2 regions of the Flavobacterium sp. N1736 genome follow, and region 2 is predicted to be linked to the other one. Evidence: riboswitches for the same ligand, from Rfam matches in the RefSeq annotation. Region 2 holds a riboswitch; the other holds the start of a gene.
What was found. Region 2 has a riboswitch for cobalamin ahead of OLM54_RS04925 (TonB-dependent receptor). Riboswitches for the same ligand answer to the same signal wherever they lie in the genome.
Positions count from the first base shown of each region.

Region 1: it holds a riboswitch for cobalamin, as region 2 does, so the genes downstream of both, OLM54_RS11965 (TonB-dependent receptor plug domain-containing protein) here and OLM54_RS04925 (TonB-dependent receptor) in region 2, are expected to answer to the same signal.

Region 1 covers NZ_CP109994.1:2,825,837-2,842,003, forward strand. Annotated here, with positions in the region: gene OLM54_RS11895 (hypothetical protein) at 1-1,005, shown strand, start outside; gene OLM54_RS11900 (MepB family protein) at 1,048-1,575, shown strand; gene OLM54_RS11905 (T9SS-dependent choice-of-anchor J family protein) at 1,636-5,049, opposite strand; gene OLM54_RS11910 (hypothetical protein) at 5,403-5,780, opposite strand; gene OLM54_RS11915 (pseudouridine synthase) at 5,911-6,483, shown strand; gene OLM54_RS11920 (tRNA (cytidine(34)-2'-O)-methyltransferase) at 6,562-7,020, shown strand; gene OLM54_RS11925 (ABC transporter ATP-binding protein) at 7,192-7,968, opposite strand; gene OLM54_RS11930 (iron ABC transporter permease) at 8,078-9,106, opposite strand; gene OLM54_RS11935 (ABC transporter substrate-binding protein) at 9,107-10,249, opposite strand; gene OLM54_RS11940 (DUF5522 domain-containing protein) at 10,590-10,793, shown strand; gene cobU (bifunctional adenosylcobinamide kinase/adenosylcobinamide-phosphate guanylyltransferase) at 10,971-11,480, shown strand; gene cobT (nicotinate-nucleotide--dimethylbenzimidazole phosphoribosyltransferase) at 11,679-13,358, shown strand; gene OLM54_RS11955 (adenosylcobinamide-GDP ribazoletransferase) at 13,463-14,254, shown strand; gene cobC (alpha-ribazole phosphatase) at 14,239-14,775, shown strand; cobalamin riboswitch at 14,843-15,043, shown strand; gene OLM54_RS11965 (TonB-dependent receptor plug domain-containing protein) at 15,070-16,167, shown strand, end outside.
Region 2 covers NZ_CP109994.1:1,118,886-1,135,052, forward strand. Annotated here, with positions in the region: gene OLM54_RS04890 (alpha/beta fold hydrolase) at 1-426, shown strand, start outside; gene OLM54_RS04895 (putative quinol monooxygenase) at 624-1,412, shown strand; gene OLM54_RS04900 (DJ-1/PfpI/YhbO family deglycase/protease) at 1,460-2,284, shown strand; gene OLM54_RS04905 (alkene reductase) at 2,499-3,608, shown strand; gene OLM54_RS04910 (adenylate/guanylate cyclase domain-containing protein) at 3,824-4,879, shown strand; gene OLM54_RS04915 (NAD(P)H-binding protein) at 4,926-5,561, shown strand; gene OLM54_RS04920 (hypothetical protein) at 5,718-5,951, shown strand; cobalamin riboswitch at 6,162-6,370, shown strand; gene OLM54_RS04925 (TonB-dependent receptor) at 6,477-8,522, shown strand; gene OLM54_RS04930 (DUF5074 domain-containing protein) at 8,519-9,664, shown strand; gene OLM54_RS04935 (cell surface protein) at 9,668-10,876, shown strand; gene OLM54_RS04940 (DUF5074 domain-containing protein) at 10,911-13,196, shown strand; gene xylA (xylose isomerase) at 13,496-14,821, shown strand; gene OLM54_RS04950 (Crp/Fnr family transcriptional regulator) at 14,879-15,448, shown strand; gene OLM54_RS04955 (type 1 glutamine amidotransferase domain-containing protein) at 15,608-16,167, shown strand, end outside.

The DNA of each region.
Region 1 (16,167 bases), 1.7 Mb from region 2:
ACACCAACTTCCATTTTTGAAGAAAAACTAAATCCAAAAAACAACACAAACTTTGCTTTAAATTCTTCTAATTCGAATTCGACTAACAATCAAAACAGAACGAATGATTCTAAAAAAGAGTTTAAAAACGAAACTATAACAAACGAAAAAGCTTTTGCCAGTAATCAAAAAAGCAGTTCGAGATTTGGTGACGCTTTGAGTAAACAGGATTCTGTTCAATTAGCTGAACTTCAAAATTTAGAAAAAGGTATTGTAGCGGTAACGCCTGAAACCAAAAAAGAGAAAGAGGCGAAGGACAAAGCTATTGCTAAAAATGAAAAATGGGCTTTAGAAGTTTTTGCCGGAGTTGCCAATTCTGAAAATTATAAAAATGAAAAAACGTTAGGCAGCGTAAATGACTCAAAACAAAGTAACAGTTACGGTGTAAAAACGAAATATAAAATCAATAAAAAATGGGCTGTAAGTTCCGGAGTAAAATTTAACGAATTGGGTCAAAGTATTGCCAATGTTTCTTATATGAGAACAACAAATGCTTTTTTGACTTCAAGTGATTATTTTAATCAGAATGCAACGGTAGCGGCTGCGCCAATTACTGATAATTCCAGTTATGTATTTGTGCCTAAAAACACAATAATGGCATTAAAAAGTGATAATGTAGAAAGCGGAAAATTAGATCAGAGTTTAAGATATCTTGAAGTACCTTTAGAAGTTTCGTACTCTGTTTTTAATAGAAACAAAACCAATATCAGTTTAAATACCGGTGGTTTTGTAGGGAAATTAATTTCTAATAATATGGCTTTAAATGGCAATTCTATTGGCGAAAACACAGGTGCAAATGATTATGTGTATGGTTCATTATTAAGCAGTACGATACAATATCGTATTTACAAAAAGACAAATGTTTTTGTAGAACCTGCTATGAATTATTATATAAATCCTTTAAACGAACAATCTTTTAATCAATTTCAATGGGGATTGAATTTTGGTTTGAATGTTTCATTTTAAAACTGTTTTTGTTGTACTTTTCAAGAAAAATAGCAGCAAAAAATGGCAATCAAAAACAATTGGACCAATTCAAAACTATTACCTCAAGATTTAATTATTGCCAAAGAACTGGTTTATGATTGTTGCGATTTTGAATGCACTGAACCTCAACCAGAGGCAGAAAGTCAGGATTATAATGCATACAATTTTCAAATTAACAATTACAATATTAAGTTTAGATCTGCCAAAATAACGCCAACAAAAACGGGGCAGTTTGTTACTTTATGGAAACGAAATAAAGCCGGAATTATTGAACCTTTTGATTTTTCTGATGCAATTGATTTTGTCATTGTAAGTGTTCGAAAAAACGATTTATTTGGTCAGTTTATTTTTCCGAAGTCCGTTTTATTACAAAAAGGGATTTTCTCAACCGCTGCAAAAGAAGGCATACGAGCCACAAGAGTATATCCGCCGTGGGATGAAACTTCGAGCAAACAGGCTCAAAAAACGCAGCAATGGCAATTGGAATATTTTTATGAAATTATACCAAACACAAATCTTAATAAAATTAAAAAGTTGCTGTTTATTTAAATACAAAAAGGCTGTCTGAAATTCAGACAGCCTTTTTTAGTACTGGTTATTATATTATAATTATTTTTTTATGATCTTATCTTTAAAAACAACTTTATTGTTTTCTGTTAAGGTATAAACGTAGATTCCGGTTCTTAAATTACTAACCTGAACCGCTGTAGTATTACTTTCCTGAGTTGCTTTTATTTCGATTGGGCCTCCAACCAAACGTCCTGATATATCATAAAGTCTTAGCTTTAAGTTTTTATCATCAGCAGTTTTTACTACAATATTTACAACATCTGTTGCGGGATTTGGATATGCATTTGCAAAACCATTTTTAGACTCAAAATCAATTGTTGATAAATTGGCCTTTAATTCAAAACGGGCAATTACCGGTCCGTGATCAGAAGTTGTATTGGTATAATTTGCAATATCAGCACGAGGATCATAAACTGCAATTGAATTTTCTATGTACTGATCATTCAATTCGTTTGAAATCATAATATGATCTAAGAATCCGCTTGAACTTAAATAACTAAAAGCTCCTGCCTGACTAATACCTAAAGTAAGTGCATTATAATTTGCAGTATCATCTACAAACATTTTATAAGAAGAAGGATTTGGTGTAATAACAGATGCTTTTACATCATCATTGTAATCTCCTAAAATGATTAAATTAGAATTTGGATAATATTGATCCAAACTGTCTTTTAATACCTGGGCATCGTATTTACGCATGTTGTATTTACCAATATCAGTTCCGCTATTTGCACGAGCGTGAATATCAACAAGATTAAGTGTTTTCTTTACTCCGCCAACATTGGTTTCTATTTGTACCATGTAAGGCAAACGTCCTGATGCAAAAAAGCTTTTCTGAGTATCTGGATAACCCGGCAATAAATTTGGAGTTCCGGCAAGTATCTGATCATAGAAATTCTTAAACATTACACGAGTATTTTTTACTGTTGTTGTTTGTGTATTATAAAGTACAACTAATTTTTGCGGTGGAAATTTTGGGTCTGGTGCATCAAATGAATAAGACCATGATGTTGAAATTGTTTTATCAAATGTTTTTCCGTTAATACTTATATCTTTAATTAAATCATCCAAAGCCGCTTCATCAGAAACTTCCTGAACAACATAAACGTCGGCATCTAATTTGTTCATTACCTTGGCAACATTCTGCCTTTGTAAAACATCATCCGTTGGACCAAATTCAACTCCGTCTGATCCTTTTACATCTGTACCAAAAAACTCTAAATTATAAGTTACAATATCAAAAGTATCTGCTTTTGGTAAAGAAGAACCTGTAAGTGAACCAATTTGTTTGTTTAAACCTGTACCGGTAACCGTTACAGTTCCGGAAATTTTTATTTTTTTTGATGAAGGTGTAAATCTTGCATAAAGTGTTTTTCCTGCTAATGCATCTGCTTCACTAACAATTATACTGGATTGAAATGTACTATTATCCAAAGACAATTGATAATCTGCAGGAGCTGTAAGTGTAATATCGCCATAACCTCCTGCTTTAAAAGCAAAAAACTGACTCGTAGATATTGTACTTTCATTTACAACTCCAAAATCTAAAACAGGATTAGAAGTTACATAACCTGCATCATTTGTAATAGCAATTACATCTATTGACCATTCTGCTGCATTATCTGTTCCTCCTTTTGCAGTTTCATAAACCCATGCCACATAGGTATGATCTGTTTTATAGGCGTCTAAACCAATAAATTGTGATTGAACATAAGTATCTGTTACTGTTGGAAAATTTCCATTTATTTCTGTCCATGTAGCAGTCTCCGGATTACTTTTTCCATCATAATCAGTAGAAACCATTAATTTTAAACTTGGTCCATTGTAAAACTTACGAGAATAAAAAGACAGTACCGGAAATTGAGTGAAATTATTTAAACGTAATCTTGGAGAAATTAACCAGTCTTTACTGGCTCCGCTATCAGAATAGCCGTTCACTAAAACGGCTCCGGTTCCTAACTTTATATTTCTGGCAATAGTTGTTTGTGACCATTTATTTAAAGTACCTGCAACATTATATTGAGTCCATCCGCTATTTGCTAAAACATTTACATCATCAAATCCTTGTGCATACGGATTAATTCCAATTCCTGATAACGTAACAATTTTAGTTGTTGCACCATTTGATTCATGACTAATTTGTCCTGAAAAATTACTTGTTGCATCTGGTGTAAATCGAACATAAACGGTTTGCGCCGTTGCTAAATCAGCTGGAGTAAACGTTAAAGAAGATGCAAATATGCTGTTATCTTTAGATATAGTAAAATTTGACAAAGAAGAACTTACAACTACATCATTAGTAAGATTTGATGCTTGTATTTGATAACTTAAATTCTCTGAACTATAATTTGCTTCTGAAATACCTAAATCAAGTGAAGAAACTGTTGTTGTTAAAGATGGAATTGCAACATTTGACGTTGTAGCATCAACTTTATTTACTGTTGACTGAACATTTCCGTAAGAATCTTCAGAAATAGAGAAAACAGAATACGCAGTATTAAGTGTTAAACCTGTAAAACTTTTTACATATTCCTGAGATGCATCAGTGATATCTAAAAATCCAGATTGCAAAGCTGCAGTTCCTGTTGCATCCTGACCTGCTTTTATTTGAGCAATTGTTGGTTCTGCACTTCCTGATGCCAACAGTACATAATAAGTTTTCCCGATTTCATCTATTTTATTGATAAAATCAAAACCATTAGATAAAATATTATCTGCCTTTGGATATCCTGTAACATTAACAGGCGCTATAATATCACTTCTAATATCAATATTATCAATTGCAAATGAAGGACGAGAACCTCCACCTGAATTTTGCTTAGAAATCCATCTAATTTGAACTATTGGCTGATTATCACATTCTGAAGGCAATGTAACTGTTATAGTTTGGGGATTTTGAGGAATAATTAAAGCCGTAACCTGTGCTATATCATTATTTTGATAAGCTGTTTCTGATAATACTTTAAAAGCTGCAGTTGTACCAACACGATATTCTAAAGCCATTTCATTAATACGATCTGAATATCCTGTTCCTGTTCCTGTACCATAAGGATTACGTATTGTCATCGCATCATATTTAACCTGAATACCTTTCTGATTTGTGGCGTTGATAGCGAATCCAATTGCCAAATCAAGAGAACCATTATTCAAAAATCCAATTTTACCATTGTAATTATGAAAATTTCCACTATTCGTAGCTGCCGTACTACTTGCTACTAAAGGTCTATCGGCAACTATAGTACCGCTTACATTATATGTAGAACCTGGTAATACAGCAGCTGTCCAGCCTTGAAATCCATCCGGATATGCTGTTATTGTAGCAGCAAACGAGAAATCCTGCTGATAAGGCAAAGATTTAGCTGTTGGCATTGTCTGGGCAAAAAGACTTCCCGAAATGCAATAAAAAAAACTTAAAAATGCCAGCAAGTGGCGAAATGAGTAGATGTTTTTCATGTGTTTAAAAAATAGCGTTTTTAGAAATCAAATTTAAAGTCTTTAAAGTTAACAGAATATTGTCAAAACTTAAACTTATTGCTTTTCGTTTTATGAACATATTATAACAAAAACTAAATTATTCACATCTAAATTCAATTATTCACAGATAAATATTGACTTTGCGAGATTATATATTATTGTACGAATTAACGTGAATTTATTTTTTAACACAATAAATCTTAGTTTTATATTTCTTTGAAAAAACTATAATGCATAAAAAAAGCTACCTCATGACAAGATAGCTTTTTAAAACCTATATGAAAATACTTATATCGCAGTGTCATAAAATGACGTAAATCAAGTCATTTTCACTATTTATTATCTTCATCTAATTTCATATTTCCTCTGTCTTTATGACTTTCCGGATTCGAATTTGGATAACGATTAGACGTAACATCCGAATTTCTGTCTTTGTTTTCGACCGTTTTCTTTGCTTCTTCTTCTGTGGCAACACCACGATTTGCATTTGCATTTTTGGTATTTACCTTATCAGAAACTTTATCTATAACCTCATTTTCGTTTCTGGCTCTTTCAACAACTTCTTTATTTCCATCAGAATCTGTTACAACTTCTTTTTTAAGTTCTGATTCATGTAATTCTGTATCGTGAGAAATATTTTTTCCTTTAGATTCGTCTATATTTTTTTGTGTTCCGTTTATTTTTTTAGAACCCAGATCATTATTTTCCATAGCATTATTTTTAGCATTAGTACCTTAATATTACGTATTTTAAATTTTAGAAATAAGTCATTTAACATTGCTTTTGGATAATTGGTTTTACTATTCAAACAAAGTTATCTTTGCAAATAAAAAATACAGCATGCACAAACACTTCATTCTTTTTAAACCTTACGGTTATTTAAGTCAATTTATATATGAATTAAAAAGAAAGAAAAAGCTTCTGGGCGAATTAAATGATTTTCCTGAAGGAACAATGGCAATTGGCAGACTTGACGAAGATTCTGAAGGTTTACTTTTATTGACTACTGACGGAAAAGTAAGCGAACAAATAAGAAGCAAAAAAGTTGATAAGGAATATTACGTTCAGGTAGACGGCGTTATAACTCCCGAAGCAATTGAACAATTACAAAAAGGTGTTGAAATTGGTTTCGAAGGCGGAAAATACAAAACAAAACCCTGCTCTGCATTTATCGTTACAGAAATTCCTGATTTTGGACCAAGAGCAAAAAAAATCAGAGACGAACGCCACGGACCAACTTCGTGGGCATCAATTACTGTAAATGAAGGCAAATTTCGTCAGGTTCGAAAAATGACCGCTGCAGTTGGTTTTCCAACTCTTAGATTGGTTCGTGTTCGAATAGGAAATGTATATTTGCAAAACTTAAAAGCCGGAGAAGTTGTAGAAGTTCCCGATTTTAAATTAGAGAATTAATTAGAATTAGAAAATGTGTCAATTTGAAAATTAGATAATTCCCGAATTTTCAAATAAACGAATAAACAAATAACGATAATGCTAAACGTTGTTCTTGTAGAACCGGAAATACCAAACAATACCGGAAATATTGGGAGATTATGTGTAGGAACCGAAAGCAGGCTGCATTTAATTCATCCTTTTGGATTTGTAATTAATGACAAAAACCTGAAACGTTCGGGGTTGGATTATTGGGTACATCTTGATGTTACCGAATATCAAAATATAGAAGAATGGATTCAACAGATCCCTGATCTGTCTCGTGTTTTTTTGATGAGTTCTCATGCTGAAAAATCGTATTTAGAAACTGATTTTCAGGATGGTGACTGGTTGGTTTTCGGAAAAGAAAGTGTTGGTTTAAGCAAAGAAGTTTTAGCCCGTTTTGAAAATCATTTAACGATTCCGATGTCAAAATTAATTCGCAGTTTTAATATTGCAAATTCTGTAGCTTTTGTGGTTGGCGAAGCTAAAAGGCAAATTGGGTTGAAGAAAGTTTAATCGTTTATTTGTTTAAATGTTTAATCGCACTTATAATCCGATTTCCTGCAAGGTTTTTTTAACCTTGTAGGTATAACTAGATTTTCATTTGAATACTTAAAAAATACCTACAAGGTTTTGAAAACCTTGCAGGATCGCTTAAACAAATAAACGATTAACCGATTCAACATTTTAACTAATTACAAACTTCCCTTTTTCTGCATCAAAAACAATATGTTCATCTTTGAATAAAGTTGCAAAACTTCCTTTTGAAATTAAATTACAAGGTTCATCCTGAACAACCATTTCCGGTGTCATAATAATCATTTCATCACTTAACTGAATCGCCAAATCAATATCGTGTGTCGAAAACAAAATACATTTTTGGGTTTCCTCAGTTAGTTTTTTCAGCAATTTAAATAACGAAACTTTGTGTAATAAATCAAGATGCGTTGTAGGTTCGTCCAGAATAATAAGCGGTGTATCCTGCGCCAAAGCTCTGGCAATTAAAACTTTTTGCAATTGTCCGTCGCTAATTTCGTAATGTCTTTTTGCAGCTAAATGTTCGATTTGAGTCAATTGCATTGCTTCGTGAACTTTCTCAATATCTGTTTCTGTTAAAGTTCCAATCCAATTTGTATAAGGCTGTCTTCCTAAAGCAACGAGTTCAAAAACAGAAAGATTGCTTGGCGGTAATTTTTCGGTTAAAACCAAACTTAGATTTTGAGCTAATTCTAATGGTTTATACGTATTTATATTTTTATTATTTAGAAAAACATTTCCTGATAACGGCTGTTGAATTCCCGTAATGGTTCTTAATAATGTTGATTTCCCAATTCCGTTGGCACCAATCAAAGCAATAAGTTTTCCTGAAAATAAATTCAAATTTAGATTTTCAGCAATAGTCACAGTTGCTTTCTTGGACTTATAGCCAATGTTTAAATTTGAAGTTTTTAAAATATTTATCATTTTTAAAAGTTGCTGAGATACTAAGTTGCTAAGTTTTTTTTGCCACAGATTATAAGATTGAATTGATTTTATAATCTGTGAGAATTTGTGTAATCTGTGGCAGATAAATTTACTGAAAATTTCTTTTTCGCATTAATAGCCAAACTACAACCGGCGCACCAATTATAGACGTAATTGCATTAATTGGCAACGTGGTTTCTAATCCCGGTAATTGAGAAGCGATATCGCAAAACAACATAATTATTCCGCCATAAAAAAGCGTGCTCCAATATAAAACTGCGTGATTACTCGTTTGAAAAGTCAGCTTTGCAATATGCGGAACCGCCAAACCTATAAAAGCAATAGGGCCGGTAAAAGCCGTTATACTTCCTGCCAGAATACTTGTTGCAAATATGATAATTAGCTGTGCTTTTTTATAATTCAAACCCATGCTTTTAGCATAATTTTCACCTAAAAGTAATGCGTTTAAAGGTTTGATGCTTCCTGCACTTAAAAGCAAACCAAAACCCACACAAACTGCCAAAACAGAAATCGATGTCCAGGAAAGATTACCAAGACTTCCTAATGACCAAAAGGTAAATTTTTGTAATTGTTCTGCTGAACTAAAATAGGTTAAAACGCCCACAATGGCGCTTGTAAAACTGCCAAACATAAGTCCGACAATTAAAATAGCCATTGTATTTCGCAATCGCTGCGCTACAAGCAAAACCAATAATAAAACCGAAACACTCCCTAATGTTGATGCAAGGACGATTCCGTATGGTGATAGTAAAATAGTTTTTAAAAATACCGGCAAAAATCCTGCGCCCAAAATAACAATGGCAACCGCTAAAATTGCTCCGGATGTTAAACCTAAAACATCTGGACCTGCTAACGGATTCCTGAATAATGTCTGCATGAGCAAACCGCTTATCGATAATCCCACGCCAACCAAAAAGGCTGTTATCGCTTTTGGCAAACGATAGTTAATGATAATATATTCCCAGGTTGATTTACTGGCCTGACCGCCTGTTAAACTGGTGTAAACTTCTTTGAACGGAATGGTAATGGAGCCCAAACTTATGTCCAGAAAAAACATAAATAAAAGTGCTAAACCAAGTACAGAAAACAGGATTATATTGCGCTTTGAATTTATCAATTAATTTAATTTAGAGGCGAAAGTAAACTCATAACTTGGCAATAAATCAGGATGAAAAATCTTAATGAAATCTTTCAGCACTAAATCCGGACGGCTTGGTGCCAATTCGTAATAAACTGTTCCGCCGGTTGCTCCAAATTTGCCTTCAAAAGTGTATACATTTTTTGAAGTAAAAGCGTCAAATTGTGTATAATGCGGATTGCTTTTCCCGAATTCGTCTAACGTTTTAAACGAACCTGAAGCGATCCAGAAATTAGCCGTTTTGGCTTTAACCAGTACTTTTTCAAAAGACAAACCTTCGCTTCCTGTTCCTTTTAAATCTGCCCATAAATAATTGGCGTGAGCATCATTCATAAATTGTGCAACCCAGCTATTTCCTTTTGCTACATACCAAACATCTTCGTACATAGAGCCATATAAAACTGTTGAAGCGGCAGGTTTATCAGCCACTAATTTTTTCGCCTGATTGTAGCTTTCAACAATTTTATCAAACAATTCCTTTGCTTTGTCTTCTTTACCAAATAAGGCTCCGTAAAGTTTAATCCATTCTGCTTTTCCAAGAGGTGATTGTTCCATCCAATCAGCCTGAATAAAAACATTTAAACCGCTTTTTTTCAAATTATCCAACATTGCATTGTTGTTGTCAACACCAAAAGTAACAATCAAATCCGGTGATAATTCTATTAATTGTTCAATATTTAATTTTTCGTTTTGTCCTACATTTTTAACTAAACCTTTATCGATCAGGGCTCTTGTTCTTTCTGAAGAAATATAATCGGTGTGGGGAAAACCAACTAATTTATCTTCAACATCAAGCATTTCCAAAAACGGAATATTTGTTGTCGATGTTACAACAACAGATTCTAAAGGCACTTTTATAGTGGTATATTTTTGCAGACTATCCGGTACTTTAGCTTCTTTTTCTTTTAAAATATAAGTGAATTTTGCATTTGCATCCGGCCAGGGATCTGTAACTGTAACGACAGAATAACCGTCGTGTTTTACAATCGAAAGTCCCGAAGCAAACTCGATACTATTTTGTGGAATTTCAGATTTTACAAGCTCTGTTGTTTCATTTTTTTTACATCCAACCAGAAGAAAAAAAGATAAAACAAAAATAAATTTAGAGAATAAATGTTTCATATTGTAGGTCATATTGCTTTTAGAGACTCTGTATCGCTATTTTTCAGCATCATCATCAGTGATTTCAGATGATATGATTTGATAATTGCGTTTTCAATAACGACAAAGGTAGCGTAATTTATAAATTTTTTATTTACCTTTATTCTTACAAAAACCAAATTTATCTTTTACCTTATATATGAATACCACAAAAACCAAAATTTGCTCTAGTTGCGACTCTGGATTTAGTTGCGGAGATATTTCTGTTGAAAACAAATGTTGGTGTAATGAGTACCCTCCTATTTTCAATCTTTCTGAAGGAGGCGATTGCCTTTGTCCTTCGTGTTTTAAAGAAGCTTGTATGGACAAAATTGATGCGTATATAGAAACAATGACGCCTCAAAAAGCACTCCAAAATAAAGCCTTATCTTTACCAAAAACCGAAAAACTAATTGAAGATATTGATTATTATATCGAAAATGGCAATTATGTTTTTACAGCCTGGTTTCATCTAAAAAGAGGAACTTGCTGCGAAAACAAATGTCGGCATTGCCCTTATCAATAATTGTTAATTATAAATTGTACTTTACTTCTTAAAAATTCAATTGGTCTTTTGCGTTAGGGATAGAAACGATATCCTTTTATTTTTTTTCTTTAAAAAAATAAAAGATATAGTGGATAGCCCGACCGTAGGGAACGCCATTATAATTCATAACTCAAAACTCAAAATTAAAAATTAAAAATGATTTACTTAATTACCGGCGGCGAACGATCAGGAAAAAGCAGTTATGCACAAAGTTTGGCTTTGCAGCTTTCAAATTCTCCAATTTATGTTGCAACAGCCAGAAAGTGGGACGATGATTTTCAGCATAGAATTAACCGACACAAACAAGAACGTGATGAACGCTGGACTAATATTGAAAATGATAAATATTTTAGCGAACTTGATTTTTCAGGAAAAACAGTATTGATTGATTGCGTTACGCTTTGGCTGACCAACTTTTTTGTTGACACTGATAATGATGTAAACCTTAGTCTGGAAGAAGTAAAAAGGGAATTTCTTTCGATTGCAGATCAGAAGAATGTAACACTGATTATCGTTACAAATGAAATAGGAATGGGCGTTCATGCAGAAACTCATATTGGCAGAAAATTTACAGAATTACAAGGCTGGATGAATCAGTTTCTGGCTTCAAAAGCAGATGAAGTTGTGTTGATGGTTTCCGGAATTCCGGTTAAAATTAAAGGTTAACAATTGCAAAGTTCAATGTCAATTACAAAAATCAATAGCAATTACAAAAATCAATAATAAAGAAATTTCAATAGTAAAATTCCAAAACGCTGCCTTAACTTTACATAACTTCAAATGATACTATTTTAATTTCATTTTCGATTTACTGAAATTAATTTTGAAGCTGATATTGAACTTTGCAATTGATATTGAAAAATTATGAGCTATTTAGATGATATACTAAAATCGCGTCGCGATACCCGACATTTTACAACCGATGAAGTTCCTGATGAAGTTATAGAAAAAGCTTTACAGGCGGGACATTGGGCGCCTTCGGTTGGACTTACGGACGCTACACGATATTATATTATTAAATCGGCCGAAGTAAAATGTGCGATTAAAGATTTGTTTTTGGACTATAATAAAAAAGCAGAAGAATTAACAGATAATCCCGAACAAAAACAGCATTATAAATCACTGAAACTGGAGGCAATTGAAGAAGCACCAATCGGCCTTATTATTGCTTATGACAGATCTGTTTTAAATCAATTTACGATTGGAACTGTTGGCAGTAATGAGGCTGTAAAATTTAGTTCGGTTTGCGCAGCTCAAAATATTTGGCTTTCGCTTACAGAACAAGGATATGGTATGGGATGGGTTTCGATTTTGAATTATTATCAGTTTAAAAAGATACTCAATTTACCTGAAAATATTGAGCCTTTGGGTTATTTCTGCATAGGAAAACCAGCTACAAATTACGATAATCAGCCCATGCTTCAGCAATTGCACTGGAAACAAAAATCAGAAGCTCCGGATTGTACCGAAATCAAAAATGTTTCTGAAAATTATGTTTCTGATCTTCAATTTAAGGATAAAACAGGGGTCGAAAACTCAGATAATTTCAATACCCTTTTGCAGGAAAAAATAGATTCTAAAACCAAACCAATTGGTGCTTTAGGCACTTTAGAAGCTTTGGCTTTTCAGCTAGGAACTGTTTTTGAAACTCTGGAACCAAAAATTATAAACCCAAATATTGTTGTTTTTGCCGCAGATCACGGAATCGCAAATCATGGCGTAAGTGCTTATCCACAAGATGTAACGAGGCAAATGGTTGGTAATTTTCTCGATGGCGGCGCAGCAATTAACATTTTTTGTAAGCAAAACAACATTCAATTATCTATTGTAGATGCAGGCGTCAATTATGATTTTCCGACGAATGCAAATTTAATTAACGCTAAAATCGCCAAAGGAACGCAGTCCTTTCTACATATTCCGGCAATGAGCGAAGAAGAATTACAATTGTGTTTTGAAAAAGGAAAATCTATTGTTGAAGATATTGCAAAAACAGGTTCGAATTGCATCGGTTTTGGTGAAATGGGAATTGGAAATACCTCAACTGCTTCTGTTTTAATGAGTCTCTTAACTGGTTTTTCTCTTGAAGAGTGTGTTGGAAAAGGAACTGGTGTTGAAAATGAAAAACTGATTCAAAAACAGGATATTCTTAAAAAAGCAATCGAAAATTATTCTGGTCAGACCGAATTAATGCAGCAGCTTGCCTATTTTGGCGGTTTTGAAATCATGCAGATTGCCAGCGGAATGCTGACTGCTTTTGAAAACAAAATGATTATTCTGGTAGATGGTTTTATTTGTAGTGTAGCTTTTTTAATTGCATTCAAAATAAATCCCGACATTATAAAAAATGCTGTTTTTTGTCATTGTTCTGCCGAAAAAGCACATCAAAAATTGCTTGATTATTTAAATGTAAAACCCATTTTAAATCTTGATCTTCGTTTGGGCGAAGGAACGGGTTGCGCTATTGCTTTTCCCATTTTAAAATCGGCAGAAGCCTTTTTAAATGAAATGGCGAGTTTTGAAAGTGCCGGTGTTAGTAGGAAGTAACTTTTGTCATTGCGAGGAACGACGCAATCACATTCGCTGAATCCGTTATTAGTGAGATTGCTTCGTTCCTCGCAATGACAAACTAAATTAAAAACACAATCTTAATGAAAAAAGAACTACATATTTTCTTTACCTGTTTAATGTTCTATACCAGAATTCCCTGCCCGAAAAACATCGATCATAATCCTGATTATTTAAATAAAGCCACGAGATATTTTCCTTTTATTGGATGGATTGTTGGCAGTATTTCGTTTTTTGCTTTCTATCTTTTTTCTTTTTTTCTATCAACAGAAACTGCTGTTATTTTAGCAATTATAACGTCTGTATTAACAACCGGAGCTTTTCATGAAGATGGATTTGCTGATGTCTGCGATGGTTTTGGCGGAGGCTGGACTAAAGAAAAAATTCTGACAATTATGAAAGATAGCGCCATTGGTGCTTACGGAGCAATTGGTTTGGTTTTATTGTTTTTATTAAAATTCAAATTACTTTCAGAAGTTATTTTACTTTTTACCGATAACAATTCTCTTTTTCTGATATTTATTTTATTCGTTTCTGCTCATGCTTTGAGTCGGCTGGCTGCAATTTCGATCATATTTACACATGAATATTCAAGGGAAGATGCTTCAAGCAAAAGTAAACCAATTGCGAATAAACACAGTTGGAAAGAAGTTTTTGGCGCTTTTTTCTTTGGATTAATTCCTTTATTGGCACTCTCCTATTTTAACTATAAAATTCTATTTGCTATAATTCCTGTTTTTATAACGCGTTATTTTCTGGCTCGCTATTTTCAAAAATGGATTGATGGTTATACCGGAGATTGTCTTGGCGCTACGCAACAAATTTGTGAGGTTATGTATTATTTAAGTATTCTTTTTTTATGGAAGTTTATCTAATTCGCCATACCGAAACAATTTGCGAAAAAGGAGTCTGTTACGGACAATCGGATGTTTTGATTGCTGAACCATTTGATTTGGTTTTCGAAAACATTATTTCGCAATTACCTGTCGAAGCAATTATTTTCTCAAGTCCGTTAAAACGCTGTACGGTTTTAGCAAAATACATTCAGAATAAAATAAAAACCATTTCTTATAATGAAGATGATCGGCTGAAGGAAATGAACTTTGGTGATTGGGAAATGAAAAACTGGAATACTATTCCGCCTGAACAACTAAATCCGTGGATGGAAGATTTTGTAAATATTCCGGCTTCAAACGGTGAATCTTTTACTGAACTGCATAAAAGAGTTGGAGACTTTTTATCTGATCAAATAGTAAAAAATAAAGACAAGCCTGTTATTATAGTTTCTCACGCCGGAGTAGTTAGAAGTATTTTATGTCATTATAACTCATTGCCTTTAAAAGACGCATTTCAAAATAAAGTTGATTTTGGACAAGTAATAAAAATAGTACTTTAAACATCCTTTTGTTGAAAATTTGATACAAAAAGTGAAACAAATTTGAACATTCGACGATTTTAACTTTATCTTTGCAGGAAATTAAGGTTGTGTTTTATTGAAACACATTAAAAGGGAATCAAGTAAATTCTTGAGCTGTACCCGCAACTGTAAGCTTTATTCTGAAAAGAATGCTTGTTGTTAACTACAAACCACTGCTCGCCCCGCGAGTGGGAAGGTAAACAACAAGACGCGAGCCAGGAGACCTGCCTTTGTAACAAATATCGAACTCTCGGGAAAAAGAGTGTAGAAATTATGACTTTAAAAAAACGTTTTACATTTTGTTTACTATTGCTGTGCCAATTTATTTCGGCGCAAAATGACTCTGTTAATAAACTTAGAGAAGTTATAGTTTCTGATGTTAATCTTAAAAAATACTCCAATTCACAATCAGTTCAGGTTTTAAATGATTCTGTTATCAATAAAAACTCATCTTCTTTAACGTCACTTTTAAATTACAATACTGTTATTTATTTTAAAGAAAATGGTTTAGGAATGACTTCATCACCTTCTTTTAGAGGAACAACGGGTGCGCAAACCGCTGTTATCTGGAACGGAATAAATATCAATTCACAATTTTTAGGTGAGGCCGATTTTAATACTATCGGAACCAGAGATTTTAATTCAATTACTGTAAAAGCCGGTGGAGGAAGCGTTTTATACGGAAGCAGTGCCATTGGAGGAAGTATTCACCTGAATAATGATTTGAGATTTAAAGATGAATTCTCTAATCAGGTATTTTTTAGTTTGGGAAGCTACAATACTTTGAGTGCCAATTACCGCGCTATTGTTTCGTCTAACAAATATAGTTTACAAGTAAATATTTCAAGAAACAGCTCGGATAATGATTTTAAATATCCCGGTAATTCAAATGAAAGAAACATAAATGGTGATTATTATAACACCAGTATGAATACGACTTTTGGCTATAAAATAGACGCTAAAAATACTATAAAAGCATACAGCCAGTTTTACGATTCTGAACGTCATTTTTCTTTGGCTACACCTACAGAGAGCAAAACAAAATATAACGATTTTAACACCCGAAATTTATTAGAATGGGAAAGTCTTTTTAATCGTTTTACTTCAAAATTGAAATTAGCACATATTGGTGAATCATATAAATATTTTCCAAGTATTACTTCAGAATTATTCACTTATGGAAAAGTCGAAACATCGATTATAAAATATGATTTGGCTTTTGATGTAAATGATAAAATTAAACTAAATGCTATTGTCGACTATAGTCGTAATAAAGGTTATGGTTCAAGTATCGATAATGTAAAGCGAGAAGTTGGTTCGGCTAGTTTGTTACTAAGTCATTTAGTAACGGAGAAATGGGATTATAATGCC
Region 2 (16,167 bases):
GGTGCTTTCCTGCCAAAATCAGGACAATCAATTGGCGATCTGGCAATGACGGATCCTGATTCGATTTTAGGGCCTTCACTTATAGAATCTGCAGATCATTTAACGCTTGATGTAAAAGCGACTGATTTAACGAATCTTTTTATCAGTGACGGTAATACAAGCGCAAAGCAAAGTGTAGTTGATAATTATCGTACTGAACCGGCGATTCCTTTTGGTGATAAAGCGGTATTGACAAATGAAAATTTTGGAAGTGTAGAAAAAGTGTATATCAAAACAACAAAAGACAAAGTAATTTCTCCAAAACTTCAGGATCAAATGATAGCGGCTGCCGGAATAAAAACGGTGTTTCAGATAAATACAAGTCATTCTCCGTTTTTGGCACAACCAAAAACTGTATCAGATTTACTTCTAAAAATTGGTAAATAAACTGAAAATGAGTAATTTAGAAAAATAATAATAAATCACTAACTCTATAAAGTGGTCTAAATCACACTTTTTTAGTGATTTGCTTCCTTGCCCTGAGGATGCATTTGGTAATAATTTTGGTACATCTTAAAGCATTACAAACTTAAAAGTAATGTTTTTTCTGAAAAGCAATAAATCACTATTAAAATCAATACGTTATGACAGCAAAAACAAGCTCAGTTTCTCAAATAGCTATGCATTTTTTTACAGCGCTATTTGCATTGTGCAGCACATTTGCAGCAGCACAAAATTCAACTAAATCTTTAAATAAAACTTCTGTTCAAGAACTTAAAAATCAGAAAATGACAGCAGTAATTACACGTTATGAAGTAAAAAAGGAATTTCAGGAGAAATTTCAAAAAGCACTTAGTGGCTATGTTTTAGAATCTCTTTCGAAAGACAGCAATATTATGTCAGAAGCTTATTTCGAACAAGATAATCAGACGGTAATTTGGTTGTTTGAACGTTGGACAAATCAAAATGAGTTCAATAAATTCAAAACCAATTCAAAAGCTAAAGCCATAAATACATTAGAAAAAACGGCATTAGTTAAACCTGAAAAAGTAATCTACGTACAAGATTTAGAGCCGCTTTCAAAACAAGAATGGCGCAAAACCAGTAAAACAGAAGACAAACAGTTAACCATTATGCTTTTTGTAGATGCAAAACCGGGTACCGAAGAAAACTTTAAAAATGTCTATCACACGGCAATGCCTCAGTTTAGAAGCGAACCCGGCGTAGTAACTTATCAATTATCGCAATTAAACGATGATAGTACACAGTTTGTGACTTTCGAGAAATTTAGAAGCAACGATGCATTCCAGTATCATCTGAATTTTCCGCCTATTCAGCCCGTGATTGATTACCTGAATACGAGTATAAAAAAACAGCCGTTTCAGGATGGAATTCACAATCTGATAGAATTTGCACCGCTTACCCGCGAATAACAACATCAAATTTTAACCACAACTATTAATATTAAATCTTAAAAAAAATGAAAACAAGTAAACAAATTATCGCAGCAAGTATTCTAAGTGTATTTGCAATATTAAATGTAGAATCTCAGGTAAAAGTAAAAACGAAAGAAATGAAAACAAATTACAGTAACGAGTTAGAAGTTGTAAATCAATTATCTACTCAATCGGCAGTGGTAAATATGCCCGTAACAAAATTATTAAATGCACCAGGAAACGAAGCTTTAAAAGCGTTCTTTTTTACTCCGGTACAAGACAAAACAGTTCTAAAAGGAAAGAAAATTGCAGTTCTTGTAGCAGACGGTTTTGAAGAAATCGAATTAACAGGTCCGGTTTGGTATTTTAAAAAATTAGGAGCAGAAGTAGAAATCGTTGCGCCTAAATACAATCCGGCTCCGGAAAGATACGGGCTTGCATTTCCTGAAATGGCAAAAACGCACGTAATGGCAATTCAATACTTACAGCCGGTTGGATGGATAAAATTTGACAAAACAGCAGATCAGATAAAAGTGGGTGATTATGATGCCGTATTTATTCCCGGTGGAGCCTGGAATCCTGATAATCTTCGTTATGACAAAGATGTAATTAAATTCATTCAGGACTTTAATAAATCAGGAAAACTGATCGCAGCGATATGTCACGCTCCGGTGGTTTTGGCATCTGCAGATATCTTAAAAGGAAGAAAATTAACAGGATACTGGAACATCCAGTCAGATTTGAAAAATGCCGGAGGAACAGTAATTGAAGACACGGTTGTAACCGATGGAAACATTATTACAAGCAGACACCCAATTGATGTAGCCGATTTTTCAAGAGCCGTTGAAAGCTGGTTGATTAAAAAATAAGTAGTAATCCTTTACAGGAAAACAAAAATAGATTTTGATAGTGAAGAAGATTTTTCTTCACTATCAAATCATAAAAACACCTCAAACACATAGTTCTATGTTTGTTAATACAAGTGAAACGCTTTTTTTAATTAAAAAAAATCTATGTTTCTATGTGTTTAAAATAAGTACAACGATTAAAAAACAATACAATAATTACAAGTTAAAATAGATTATGAAAACAGATATTTTTAAGCCCGCACAAATTGGTTTTTTACAACTAAAAAATCGTATTTCTATGGCACCAATGACAAGAGCACGAAATGAAGACGGGATTCCAAACGAGAATAACGCACAATATTACAAACAGCGAGCAGGTGCAGGCTTAATTATTACAGAAGGAACAGCAATTTCTGCAACAGCAAAAGGAGTACTTTACATTCCCGGATTATATACGCCGGAACAAGTTGAAGGCTGGAAAAAAGTAACAGCTGCCGTACACAAAAAAGACAGCACAATATTTTCTCAATTATGGCACGTAGGAAGAGTTTCTCACACATCAAACCAGCCAAACGGAATTGCTCCGGTTGGTCCGTCAGATATTCAGGCAAACAATACTTCGGCTTGGGGATATAATGAAAACGGAGTTGAAGGTTTTGTTCCGGCATCAAAGCCTAAAGCATTATCTACAAGTGAAGTGAAAGATGTTATAAACGATTTTGTCAATGCAGCTAAAAATGCCATTGAAGCAGGTTTTGACGGCGTAGAAATTCATGGTGCAAATGGTTATTTGGTCGAACAATTTTTAAATCCTTTTGTAAACAATCGTACCGATCAATATGGCGGGAATATTGAAAACCGTTCCAGATTTTTACTGGAAATTGTTGATGCAGTAATTGAAGCTGTCGGTAACGAAAAAACAGGTATTCGATTAACGCCATACGGAGGTTTGGGAGATTTGCCTCATTATCACGAAATAGAAGCAACATATCGATATTTAGCCAAAGAATTAAAGAAAAGAAATATAGTCTATATCCATTTAATGGATCAGCTTTCAAAAGGAAGTCATGCTTTGCCTGATGGTTTTATAGAACGTTTTCGTTCGTGGTATGATGGTGTAATCATTCTTGCAGGCGGTATGGACAAAGAAAAATCAGAACAGCTTATCGATGCCGGAACAATTGATATTGCGGGATTTGGCGAGCCTTTTATTTCTAATCCGGATTTAGTGGAACGTTTGCAAAACAACTGGGATTTGACTCCGCCAAATCGTGATTTGCATTACGGATTAGGTACGCATGGTTATACAGATTGGAAAACTTATAAAGAGCCTGCAACAGTTTAAATTTTTACAAGCGGTCATCGAAATTTTTCTTTTACCGCTTGTTATTATTGAAATTAGCCTCATTTCAGAGCTGTAAATTTAATTTGGATATTGTTATTAATTAATTTTTTATACTTAATATTCTGTATTACTTTTGATTAGAATAGTGTTTTTTTATTTATTATTTCAAATAAATTATGAAAAAGTAGCTTTAAATTCAATCAATATAACCCAATATGGAATTGCCGAAGATACCTTTTTATCAAAAATACAATCTGATTTTTAAAGCAATTATTGCTGGCGCTATAATAGGTTTGTTTTACACTAAAATTAGCAATGCCGGAGCAGATTATGAACATTTAAGGCTTTTACCGGGTACAATTATTGGAGTTTCCATCAGTTTTATTGTGATTACTTTTGAGAAAATACTTATCAGACTAAACACTTATTCCTTTATAGTAAGTACAATCTTAAAAGCACTTATTTATAGTATTTGCATCTTATTATTTTTGCTTTTTTTTGTACTTGTATTTGCCGAAGTTTTAGGACATTTTAGTTATCAGGAAGCTTTAAGTAAGTATATCAGGATTCGTCTTTTTGAGGACTTTGTGTTTTCATTGGCTGCATCTATTTTTTTAATTCTATTTTTAGAAATAAGCAGTCTTTTAAGCAACAGATTTTTTTCCAATTATTTTACCGGACGCTATCATCGTCCTATGCAGGAAGAGCGAATTTTTATGTTTGTCGATGTAAAATCATCCACAACAATGGCAGAAGAATTGGGCGATATATTGTATAGTAAATTATTACAGGATTTATTCAACGATTTTACCGATGCAATTCTGGCTTCACGTGCCGAAGTCTATCAATATGCCGGAGATGAAATTATTCTGACCTGGAAAACGGCAACAGGTTTAAAAGAGCAGCGTTGTCTGTATTGTTTTTATCTTTTGAAGCAATGCATTAACAAAAGACAAGAATATTATTTGAAAACCTACAACAGAATTCCGAAATTTAAAGCCGGAATGCACATCGGAAACGCCGTTACAACCTGGGTAGGAAAAGTAAAAAAGGAAATTGTCTATCACGGCGATCTTCTCAATACAACATCAAGAATTCAATGTAAATGCAATGATTTTAACCATGATTTTGTAGTTTCAGAAGCGATGAAAGAAGTTTTGCCCGAAAATTTGCCTGTAACGTATAAACATCAGGGCGAAATACTTTTAAGAGGAAAAGCGTTGCCTATGAAACTTTATACCGTCGATTTTAATATCGATCCCGTTTATTAATTGGTCTGAAATTTTATTAGAAATTATTATTTAAAAAATTAAAAATATGAAAGCATTAGTTATTGGTGCAACTGGCGCAACGGGAGAACTTCTTGTTGATGAACTTTTAGCAGACAAAGAGTATGAATCTGTAGTGATTTTTGTGAGACGACCAACCGGAAAATCACATCCAAAACTAACAGAGCAAATTGTCGATTTCTCTAAAATAGACAATTACAAAGAGTTAATTGTTGGCGATGTTATTTTCTCTTGTTTAGGAACAACCCTTAAAACAGCAGGTTCGAAAGAAAATCAATGGAAGATCGATTTTGAGATTCCCGCAGGATTTGCCAAAGCAGCCAAAGAAAATGGAGTTTCGTCTTTTGTCCTGTTATCTTCTTATGGTGCTTCTGCAAAAAGCAATGTCTATTATTCTCAAATTAAAGGAAAACTCGAAGATCAAATCGCCGAACTTCATTTTGAGCAATATATTATTTTCAGGCCCGGTTTGCTTTTAAGACCTGATACAGATCGATTTGGTGAAAAAATTTCGGCAAAAATTCTAAATGTCGCCAATGCAATAGGTTTGTTTAAAAAATTCAAACCAATGCCAACATATATTTTGGCTCAGAAATTAGCAAAGTCGCCAAAAGTACTTCTGAAGGGAACTACGATTATTGAGCTTGATAAAATATTTAACTGATAATCATTTTTGTCATCGTTTGTTGCTCACAGTTTAATGAATGTAAAATACTGATTTACATTTAATTGTGTAATAAATAATTAAAATCTTGAAACGGATACGCTGTTAGTATAATTAAATTTGAGAAGTATTATATAAACTTTAAAAAATGTAATTATGAAAACGATATTAAACTCAAAATTGCTGGTAATTGTTATGTTACTGGTATTGTCATTTTCCTGTAAGACCAATTCGGCTACCGGAACTACAGTAAGAACAGATTCTGATGCAATAAAAGCAGGAGACAGCACATCACTAAATTCAGGAACGCGAGGTACAACAAGAGTAAATGAAGGTAATCAGGAAAGTGATCCGGATTCTAAAAGCGATGCTCCAACGCCTAAAAAATAGTTTTGTTTCAGCATTTTATAAATAATAAATCTGATGAAAACAGAGACTGAATAAAATCCCATTTCGCTATGAAATGGGATTTTTTTTTAATCTTTTAAATCCTTTAATCTGTGGCATTGTGCAATCATTTTTAAAGACATTTAGCCATTTTAAACCCAATAGATAAATGTAAATACATGCATTCGCATTTATTTTTATAAAGATAGTTATATATTTGCGCTAGATTTTGGTCTGTTTTTTTCTTAAAATATAAGAGAAAAACAGTTAAAAGGGAATCAGGTGTAAATCCTGAACAGACCCGCTACTGTAAGTTCTATACAAGTCTTTAAACGTTACTAATGCCATTGTCCCGCTGCGGATGAGAAGGCTGTTTAAAGATAGAACAAGTCAGGAGACCTGCCATAATCACATAGTTTAAGACTTTCGTGGAATAAAGTTGAACAACAATAAACGAACCTGCCTCATGGCGGGATTCTCTCTTATTGCTTTTTGATTACATCCCGAAGTTTATTTAATAAATAAGTGATGTATAATACAAAAAAAGCATTTTTCATTTTTATATTGTTTGTTCCGTTTTTGCTTCATTCTCAAGTATCTAATGATAGTTTACGGGTTTTAAAAGAAGTAATTTTAAAAGGAAAACCTTATCAGGAAGTAATTCCCGTACAAAGCCTTTCCGGAGAATTGCTGGAGAATCTCGCCAGCCATAATGTTGCCGATGCGCTTCGTTATTTTGCAGGAACTCAAATTAAAGATTATGGCGGTCTTGGCGGACTTAAAACGGTTGATGTACGTAATATGGGCACGCATCACGTGGGTGTTTTTTACGATGGCATACAATTGGGAAATGCACAAAACGGAGTTACCGATTTAGGCAAATATTCTCTGGACGATATGGAATCTCTTACCCTGTATAACGGACAGAAAAGTGAAATTTTTCAGTCGGCAAAAGATTTTGCGGCGGCTTCAACTATTTATTTAAGAACAAAACGACCTGTTTTTAAAGGTGATAAAAAAACAAATGTATTAGTTCGGTTTAAAACAATGTCAATCAATTATTTTGATCCTTCTTTTAGATGGGAACAAAAATTAAGCGACAAGGTTAGCATGAGCGTAAGTTCTGAATATATTAAATCGAACGGACAATATAAATTCAGATATAAAAGAAACAATTTAGACGGAACAATCGCTTACGATACCACAGCAACAAGACACAATAGCGATATTGAAGCACTGCGAGTAGAATCCGGACTTTACGGAAAAATAAATAACGGTTCCTGGGATGCCAAAGTGTATTATTATGACTCAGAAAGAGGAGCGCCGGGCGCCATTGTCGAAAATAAATTTTCGGACGGTTTTAGGCAATATGACAAGAATTTTTTCTCGCAAGGCACATTCATAAAAGACTTTACAGCTAAATATAAATTTCAGGCAAAAGCAAAATATGCTTACGATTATACGCATTATGTCGCCAGAGATACTACAAATGTACTTGGCGAAACCGTAACCGAAGGCGCACAATCAGACGATAGTTATTACCAGCAGGAATATTATGTATCGGCAGTAAATATGTACAGCATTTTGCCTTCATGGGATATTTCACTTGCTACAGATTTTCAATACAACAGATTAAATGCCACGAGAAAAGGCATACAAACGCTGTTTTCATATCCACAGCGTTATACCGCATTATTTTCGCTGGCAAGTTCGTACAGGCTTGGCGGATTTAAAGTTTTGGGCAGCGTTGTAGGTACGCACGTTCAGGAAGAAGTACGAAATAATGCAAAAGCGCCCGATAAAACAGAATTTACTCCGGCTTTATTTCTGGGTTATACACCGTTTAAAGCCTATGATTTTACACTAAGAGCATTTGCAAAACGTATTTTCAGAATGCCCACTTTTAATGATTTATATTATACAATGGTTGGTTCGAGTACTTTGAAACCCGAATATATGAACCAATATGATATTGGTTTTACCTATAATTTACCTTTTAAAGAAAGCTTTTTTGACAAATTCTCCATTCAGGTTGATGGTTATTATACCAATACCAAAGACAAAATAATTGCCGCTCCAACAGGAAATTTATTTCGCTGGATGATGACCAATATGGGGCAGGTAAAAGGGCAGGGAATAGAATCTGTTATTATTATGGGAATGCATATTGACAAATTAATCCTCGCTGCCAATCTAACCTACACCTATTCTGAAAGCAGGGATTATACAAAATTCGGCGGTCTGGAATTGTCTTCCTACGGCGATCAGATACCGTATACACCGTGGCACAGCGGATCAGGAATTTTAAATGCCAATTATCAAACCTGGAATTTTAACTACAGTTTCATTTACGTAGGAAAAAGATACAACGGCAACGTAAACAACATCAGGATAAACGAAGTACAGCCTTGGTACACGCATGATTTATCCGTACAAAAATCATTTGCCATACATCATTACGCCTTAAAAGGCACGATAGAACTCAACAATGTACTCAATCAGCAATACGAAGTGATATACAATTATCCGATGCCGGGGCGTACGTTAAAATTTATAATCAGTATTGCGCTATGAAAAAGAGAACAACAAAATTAATATTGGGTCTGTTTATAGCCGTTTCTTTTATTTCCTGCAGAGAAGAAGAAACCATTTTTCCGGCTACGGATAAAAGTGTTGCCGCGCCAAGAAGTGACGGCAATATAGAAGGTTTTTATCTTCTAAACGAGGGAAATATGGGAATGAACAGGGCAAGCATTGATGTTTTTAATTACAGAACAGGAAACTATACAACCGATATTTACTCAGAACGCAACCCAACAGTTGTAAAAGAATTAGGCGATGTTGGCAACGATATAAAAATATACGGCAACAAAGTGTATGCAGTAATAAACTGTTCAAACAAGGTTGAAGTTATAGACAAATGGACTGCAAAACGCATCAAAAAAATAGATATTCCAAATTGTCGCTATGTTGCTTTTTATAAAGATAAAGCCTATGTAAGTTCTTATTCAGGTCCCGTTGCCATTGATCCCAATGCAGAAATTGGCTTTGTTGCCGAAATCGATACCACAACATTAGAAATCAAACGAAAAGTAAAAGTGGGTTATCAGCCCGAACAAATGGTGGTGCATAACGGAAAATTGTATGTGGCGAATTCCGGCGGTTACAGAGTTCCTAATTACGACAGAACAGTATCTGTAATTGATCTTGAAACATTTACCGAAACAAAAAAAATAGACGTTGGCATTAATCTTTATAGCATGCAAATTGACAGTCGGGGCGATATTTATGTGAGTTCCAGAGGCGATTATTACACCACGCCATCCAATCTTTTTGTGATCGATACGCAGACCGATGAGAAAAAAATGCAGCTTGATATTCCCGTTTCAGATACTTGTCTGGTCGACGATTTGCTTTATTTCTACAGTGTTTCCTGGAGTTATTTAACCAATAGTAATCAGGTAACTTACGGAATATTAGATACAAAAACCAAAAAGATAATCAATAATAAAATCATTACAGACGGTACAGATAAACAAATCATGATTCCGTACGGACTTCAGGTAAATCCCGAAACGAAAGAGATTTATATCACCGATGCTCAAAATTATGTCGTAACAGGTTACATCTATTGTTTTACACCCGAAGGCAAATTAAAATGGAAAACTACAGCAGGAAATATCCCTGCGCATATCGCTTTTATAACCAAAAACTAGAATATGAAAATAAATTCTTTTAAAATTTTAAAACTCATCATGCTCTTCATTCTTTTCGGATTTATAGCTTGTCAAACGGATAGAGAAGACGAACAGGGAAATGAAAATTCGGCAGAAATACTTCAGGAAACCTACACAATTAACCGATTTAAGGTTCTGAATATCACTACAGATTTACCGGAAAATTCAAAATTTACCTGGAGCATTCATGATTCTGTGATTTCGCAAACTTCACAGTTGGATTTTATCAGCCCGTATTTAAAAAATTATCCGCTCACTTTAAAAGTAGAAACGAATGGCGTCGTAAAAACATACCAATCGATTATTAATGTCACGAAAGAGCCCGGAAATTACAGCAAATACATATCCAATGTATTTGATTTTCGTCCCGCAATTGGTCAGTTTACCAACGGAATTCCGGAATATGTAGCAGGAAATACAGAAACTAATCTCATCAGCGCAGCAAAAAAATCGCTTGTTGGTGCAAATAGCACGTTGATATCCTTAGGTGGTTTTGGCGGTTATGTGGTTTTTGGTTTTGATCATACGATTCCCAATATGGACGGACGTGATTTTAAAGTTATGGGAAATGCATTTTGGGGAACTGAAGCCAATGAAGCCCGCGCCGGATCTTGTGAACCCGGAATTATTTTGGTGGCTTACGACAAAAATAAAAACGGAAAACCCGATGAAGATGAATGGTACGAAATTGCCGGAAGTGAATATTTTAAAAATACAACGGTAAAAAATTACAGCATAACGTATTTCAAACCAGACTCTAATAAATCTCCCATTGCAGGAACAGATTTTTGGCAAATAGATGTAGAATATATCAAATGGCAGGATAATCTTGGAAATTCAGGATACAAAACAAAAAATGGCTTTCACGATCAGAGTTATTATCCCTTATGGATTGCTGATGCGTCATACACACTTAAAGGAACAAGACTTGAAGGAAATTTTTACGATCAAAGCGGTACCGGAAATTATTGGGTAGGCAAATCGCTTGATTTTGGTTATGCAGATAATGCGCCAAATAACGACGAAGCTTCGAATATTGATATCGCCTGGGCGGTAGATAAAAACGGAAATTACGTAAAACTTCCCGGAATAGATTTCGTTAAAATTTATACAGCAACCAATCAGGAAGCAGGCTGGCTGGGAGAAGTTTCTACAGAAGTAGCCGGAGCATACGACTTATACCTTAACTAATAAAAAACTATAGAATTTTAAATTAAATATAATTATGAAAAAAAATTACTTTTTAATATTGATGTTACTTTTTGCATTTTTTACGAATGCACAAGTAAAAGTACAAGGCATTTTTAGGGATGATATTTACCAAAAAACGGCTAAAAATCAGCAGCATAAAAAGGCAAATACCACAACTTTTGATGATATTGAGTATTGGGTTGGTACAGGTTCTAATCAGGCGGCGTTTGCTGTACAATGGAATGACGGCAAAACTTCTGATGCTTTAATCTGGGGTTTTAGATGGGATGGTGTAGCAACCGGCGAAGATATGATGAAAGCAATATTACAAGCAGATCATCGCCTTTTTTCGTTGCTTTATCAAAATGTGCCGGGTGGTTTAGGAACTGCAATTGGCGGATTAGGTTTTGATTTGGATGGTGCAAACACAAACGGACTTTATAAAGATGCAAACGTAACGTATCCGTATTATCCGGTAAATGGTATTGTTAATACAACTGCTTACGATTTTGACAATTACACAGCTATAGATACTGATGATCATTGGCAATCAGGCTGGTTAAATAACGGATATTGGTCGTATTGGGTAAAAGATCCTGCTAATGACGATTTTGGTTATTCGGGCTGGGGAGCAAGCAGCCGTGTTTTAGAAAACGGTTCCTGGGATGTTTGGAATTATAATCTGGCATTTGAAGAATCTCCAATTGTAGAAACATTTACGCCTGTAACGCCTTATGCAGCAGCAACAGTATTTACCAGCGGATTTTTTATGGTAAATGAAGAATGGTTTGGTCACACAAACGGATCTGTGAATTTTGTTAATAATGATGGTACTGTTAATTACAGAGTTTACAGTACTGCAAATAGTAGTCAGGCATTTGGGGCAACTACACAATACGGAACCATTTACGGAGATAAATTTTATTTTATTTCAAAACAGGCAAAAGACGGCGGAGACACCAATTATACTCCCGGTGGAAGATTGGTTGTTGCCAATGCACAAAACATGGAAAAAATTGCCGGATTTGATAATATCGGCGGCGGTGACGGACGTTCTTTTATAGGCGTTAATGAAAACACAGGTTATATTGGTGCTTCAAACGGAGTTTATCTATTTGATATTGCCAATATGAAAGTAGGAAATCTTATAACAGGAACTGGCGGCGGAAGCCAGTATTCCGGACAAATAGGGAATATGATTCGTACGTCTCAATATGTATTTGCCGTAAAACAAACTGCCGGAATTTTGGTAATTGATCCAAATACAAATACGTTGGTAAAAACTATTTCGGGTGCATTTCATTCCGTTGTTCAGGCAAAAGACGGAACTGTTTGGGGAATTCAGAATCAAAAGTTAATTAATATTGACGCCACAACATTTGCTCTTACAGAATATGCAATTCCTACTACCAAATATTTAGGTTCATGGGGCGCTTGGAATGCAGGAAGTTTTAGTGCAAGTAATCAGCAAAATGCTTTATACTGGATTAATTCAATAAATAGTTTTAATTCAGGAATTCAAATTATAAAATTTGATGTTACCACAAAAACATTCAATGAAAATTTTGCAGTAATTCCGGGACAAACAGGAACTTACAAACAAATTCCTTACGGAGCGGGATTACGTATTGATCCCATTTCAGATCAGTTAATTCTAAATACAACAGAAAGCGGATTTGGAGCGCATTATCAAAAAAACTGGATTCATACTTTTAATAATACAGGAACTTTAATCAACACTAAAACGTTAGATGATTATTACTGGTTTCCCGCCATCGCGGTTTTTCCGGATAATGCTTTACCGGTTGTAAATAGTACATTACCATCAGAAGTTTCAGTAAGCGGCGCAACAGCAATCAACTTAAAAAATGTTGTTTCAGATACAGATAATCTATCGTCGGCAATTGTAAAAACGGTAAAATCAAATAGCGATACAGCAGTCGTTTCAGCAATAATAAATACCAATGAAGAACTGATTTTAACGCCTCAAACTTCCGGCGAATCAACCGTTGTAGTAAGTTTTAATTCTAATGGTAAATCAGTCGAAAAAGCTATTACAGTAAAAGCAACTGTTAACCTCGGAATTGGCGATTTCAATAAACTGGAACTTGGAATTTACCCGAATCCGGTATCTGATATTCTGAATATTATAACAGAAGATGAAGTTGTAAATGTAACCGTTTATGATATTTCAGGAAAATCAATCCATACAAAAGTTAGCAATAACCAAGTTGACGTTAGTAATTTCGCAAAAGGAATGTACATCATTAATATCGTGACAGATAAAGCAAAATACACACAAAAATTTATTAAGAAATAAATAATAGATACATAATTTATAATTGAAAACAGGCTGCCCTTTCGGACAGCCTGTTTTGTTTTTCTCTAAATAGTTTTTGCGTATTTAAACCCGACAGGTTTTAAAAACCTGTCGGGTTTGGCGTGGTATGTAATGACAAACTTTGACTGTTTTTCCTATTTAAATCAAAAATAAATAACAAAAATAGATGTTAAAGTTGCATTTTTCAAACTGATTTTGATATATGAAATGGTCTTTTTGACTATATATTTGCGGTTATTATAAAAAATGGGGTTAAATTAGATAAATAACGAGGGGAGATGGTAGTTTTAGGAGATAAAGAATATTACAAAGGAATTGGCAGGATTAATTTTGAAGGAAAAGATTCAGATAATCCATTAGCGTTTCGATACTATAATCCGGAGCAGATTGTAGCAGGAAAAACAATGCAGGAGCATTTTAAATTTGCAGTGGCATATTGGCACAGCTTTGGGGGCAACGGAGCCGATCTTTTTGGTCCGGCAACCCAAAATTTTACCTGGAATGAATTTAAAGAGCCCATTCAGGCGGCGAAAAACAGGGCAGATGCTGCATTTGAATTTATAAGTAAAATGGGATTTGATTATTTCTGTTTTCATGATTATGATCTGGTTCAGGAAGGACAAAATTTTATACAGTCAGAGTTGCGATTGGCGACAATGACCGAATATATAAAAGAAAAAAAAGCTGCTTCGGGAATTAAGGTTTTGTGGGGAAGCGCCAATTGCTTTTCTAATCCGCGTTATATGAACGGAGCCGCAACAAATCCTGATTTTAAAGTATTGGCAAGAGCCGCGGCTCAGGTAAAATTAGCTTTAGATACCACAATTGCTTTAGATGGTGAAAATTATGTTTTTTGGGGAGCACGTGAGGGATATTTAAGTTTACTGAATACAGATATGAAGCGCGAGCTGGATCATATGGGACAATTTTTAGCCAAAGCCAGAGATTATGCCAGAGGACAAGGCTTTAAAGGAAACTTTTTAATTGAGCCAAAACCAATGGAACCGTCCAAACATCAATATGATTTTGATTGTGCTACAACGATTAGCTTTTTGCGTCAATATGGTTTAGAAAAAGATTTTAAAATAAATATCGAAGTAAATCACGCCACATTAGCACAGCACACTTTTGAGCATGAACTTGAAGTAGCCGCCATGTCCGGAATGTTGGGCAGTATTGATGCCAATAGGGGAGATCAGCTTAGTGGCTGGGATACAAGCCAGTTTCCAAACAACATTCAGGATGTTACAGAAGCGATGTTGGTTTTTCTAAAAGCCGGAGGTCTTCAGGGCGGCGGCGTAAATTTTGATGCTAAAATAAGGCGAAATTCTACCGATATCGAGGATCTTTTTCTGGCACATATTGGCGGAGCGGATATCTTTGCAAGAGCTTTATTGACTGCAGATAAAATTATAACATCTTCACCTTATGAAAGTCTGCGAGAACAACGTTACAGCTCTTTTGACAGTGGAAAAGGAAAAGAATTTGAAGAAGGAAAATTAAACTTTAAAGATCTCTATGATATTGCAAAAGAAAATGGCGAGATCGAATTACAAAGCGGAAAACAAGAACTTTTTGAGAATATTATAAACCGATATATATAATTTGAATGTTTCGAAACAACGATAAATCTTTTATCTTTGATTTGGCAAACACAGATTATGGAAAAGCTTAGAAAACATATTGAAGAAATAATACCTATTAATGATGAAGAGTTTGAGTCGATTAAACCCTTTTTCACGATAAGAAAGGTATTAAAAAATCAATATTTAGTTCAGCAAGGAGATGATGCAAAATATGAATACATCATTATGAGCGGTATTTTCAGGGTTTTTTATCTTGATGAAGACGGAAAAGAGCACATCGTACAATTCGCTACCGAAAATTGGTGGATGTCTGATTACATTTCTTATTTCAACCAAAAACCGGCAAATATGTATGTGGTTTGTATGGAAGCAGGAGAAGTTTTGTGCCTTACACTTGAAGGAAGGGAACAACTCTCGGTTGCGCTTCATAAAATGGAACACTTTTTTAGAATAAAACTGACCAAAGGTTTCATTGCACTTCAACAAAGGATTATTTCGTTACTTTCTAATAAACCGCAGCAGCGTTATAAAGAATTTGCAGCTCTTTATCCGGATCTAATGCAAAAAATTCCCAAGAAATATATTGCCGAATATCTGGGCGTTAGCCGCGAAACCCTAAGCAGGCTTTACTCTCACAATAAATAACAAACATTCTAATACTCAAAGTGTGATTTTCGTCACACTTTTTTTGTGACTTCGCTCCTCGTATTGAGGAGGCGTGCTGGTATAAATTTGTCCTGTAAATAATTGTTAACCAATACAATTTACAGTAAACAAAAAATCAACACTTAAAAATGAATCACCATGAAAAAGAGAATCTTAATTATTGTATCCAATGCCAATACAATTGGACCAAACAACAGAAGAACAGGAAATTTTCTTCCTGAAGTAGCGCACCCTTATGCTGAATTTGACAGAGCCAATTACCAAATAGACTTTGCCAGCTTAACCGGAGATACACCTTATTTAGACGCGCTTAATTTGGCAAATGATCCTGATAATCTTGCTTTTTTAATAGGTAAAGGTTGGGAAACTATGCAAAAAGCTGTTAAATTATCAAACGTTGATGTTAGTAATTATGATGCCATTTTTGTTCCCGGCGGATTAGCACCAATGGTTGATATGCCGGAAAATGAACTTTTGAAAAAAGTGATTAAAGAAACCTACGAACGAAATGCAGTTGTTGGAGCTGTTTGTCACGGTCCTGTATCATTATTAAATGTAAAATTAAGCAACGGATCTTATTTGGTAAATGGTAAAAACATCACATCATTTACAGACGAAGAAGAAAGAGGCTACGCTATTGCCGATGTGCCTTTCTTGCTCGAAACTGCACTAACAGAACAAGGCGCAAAATTTCACGC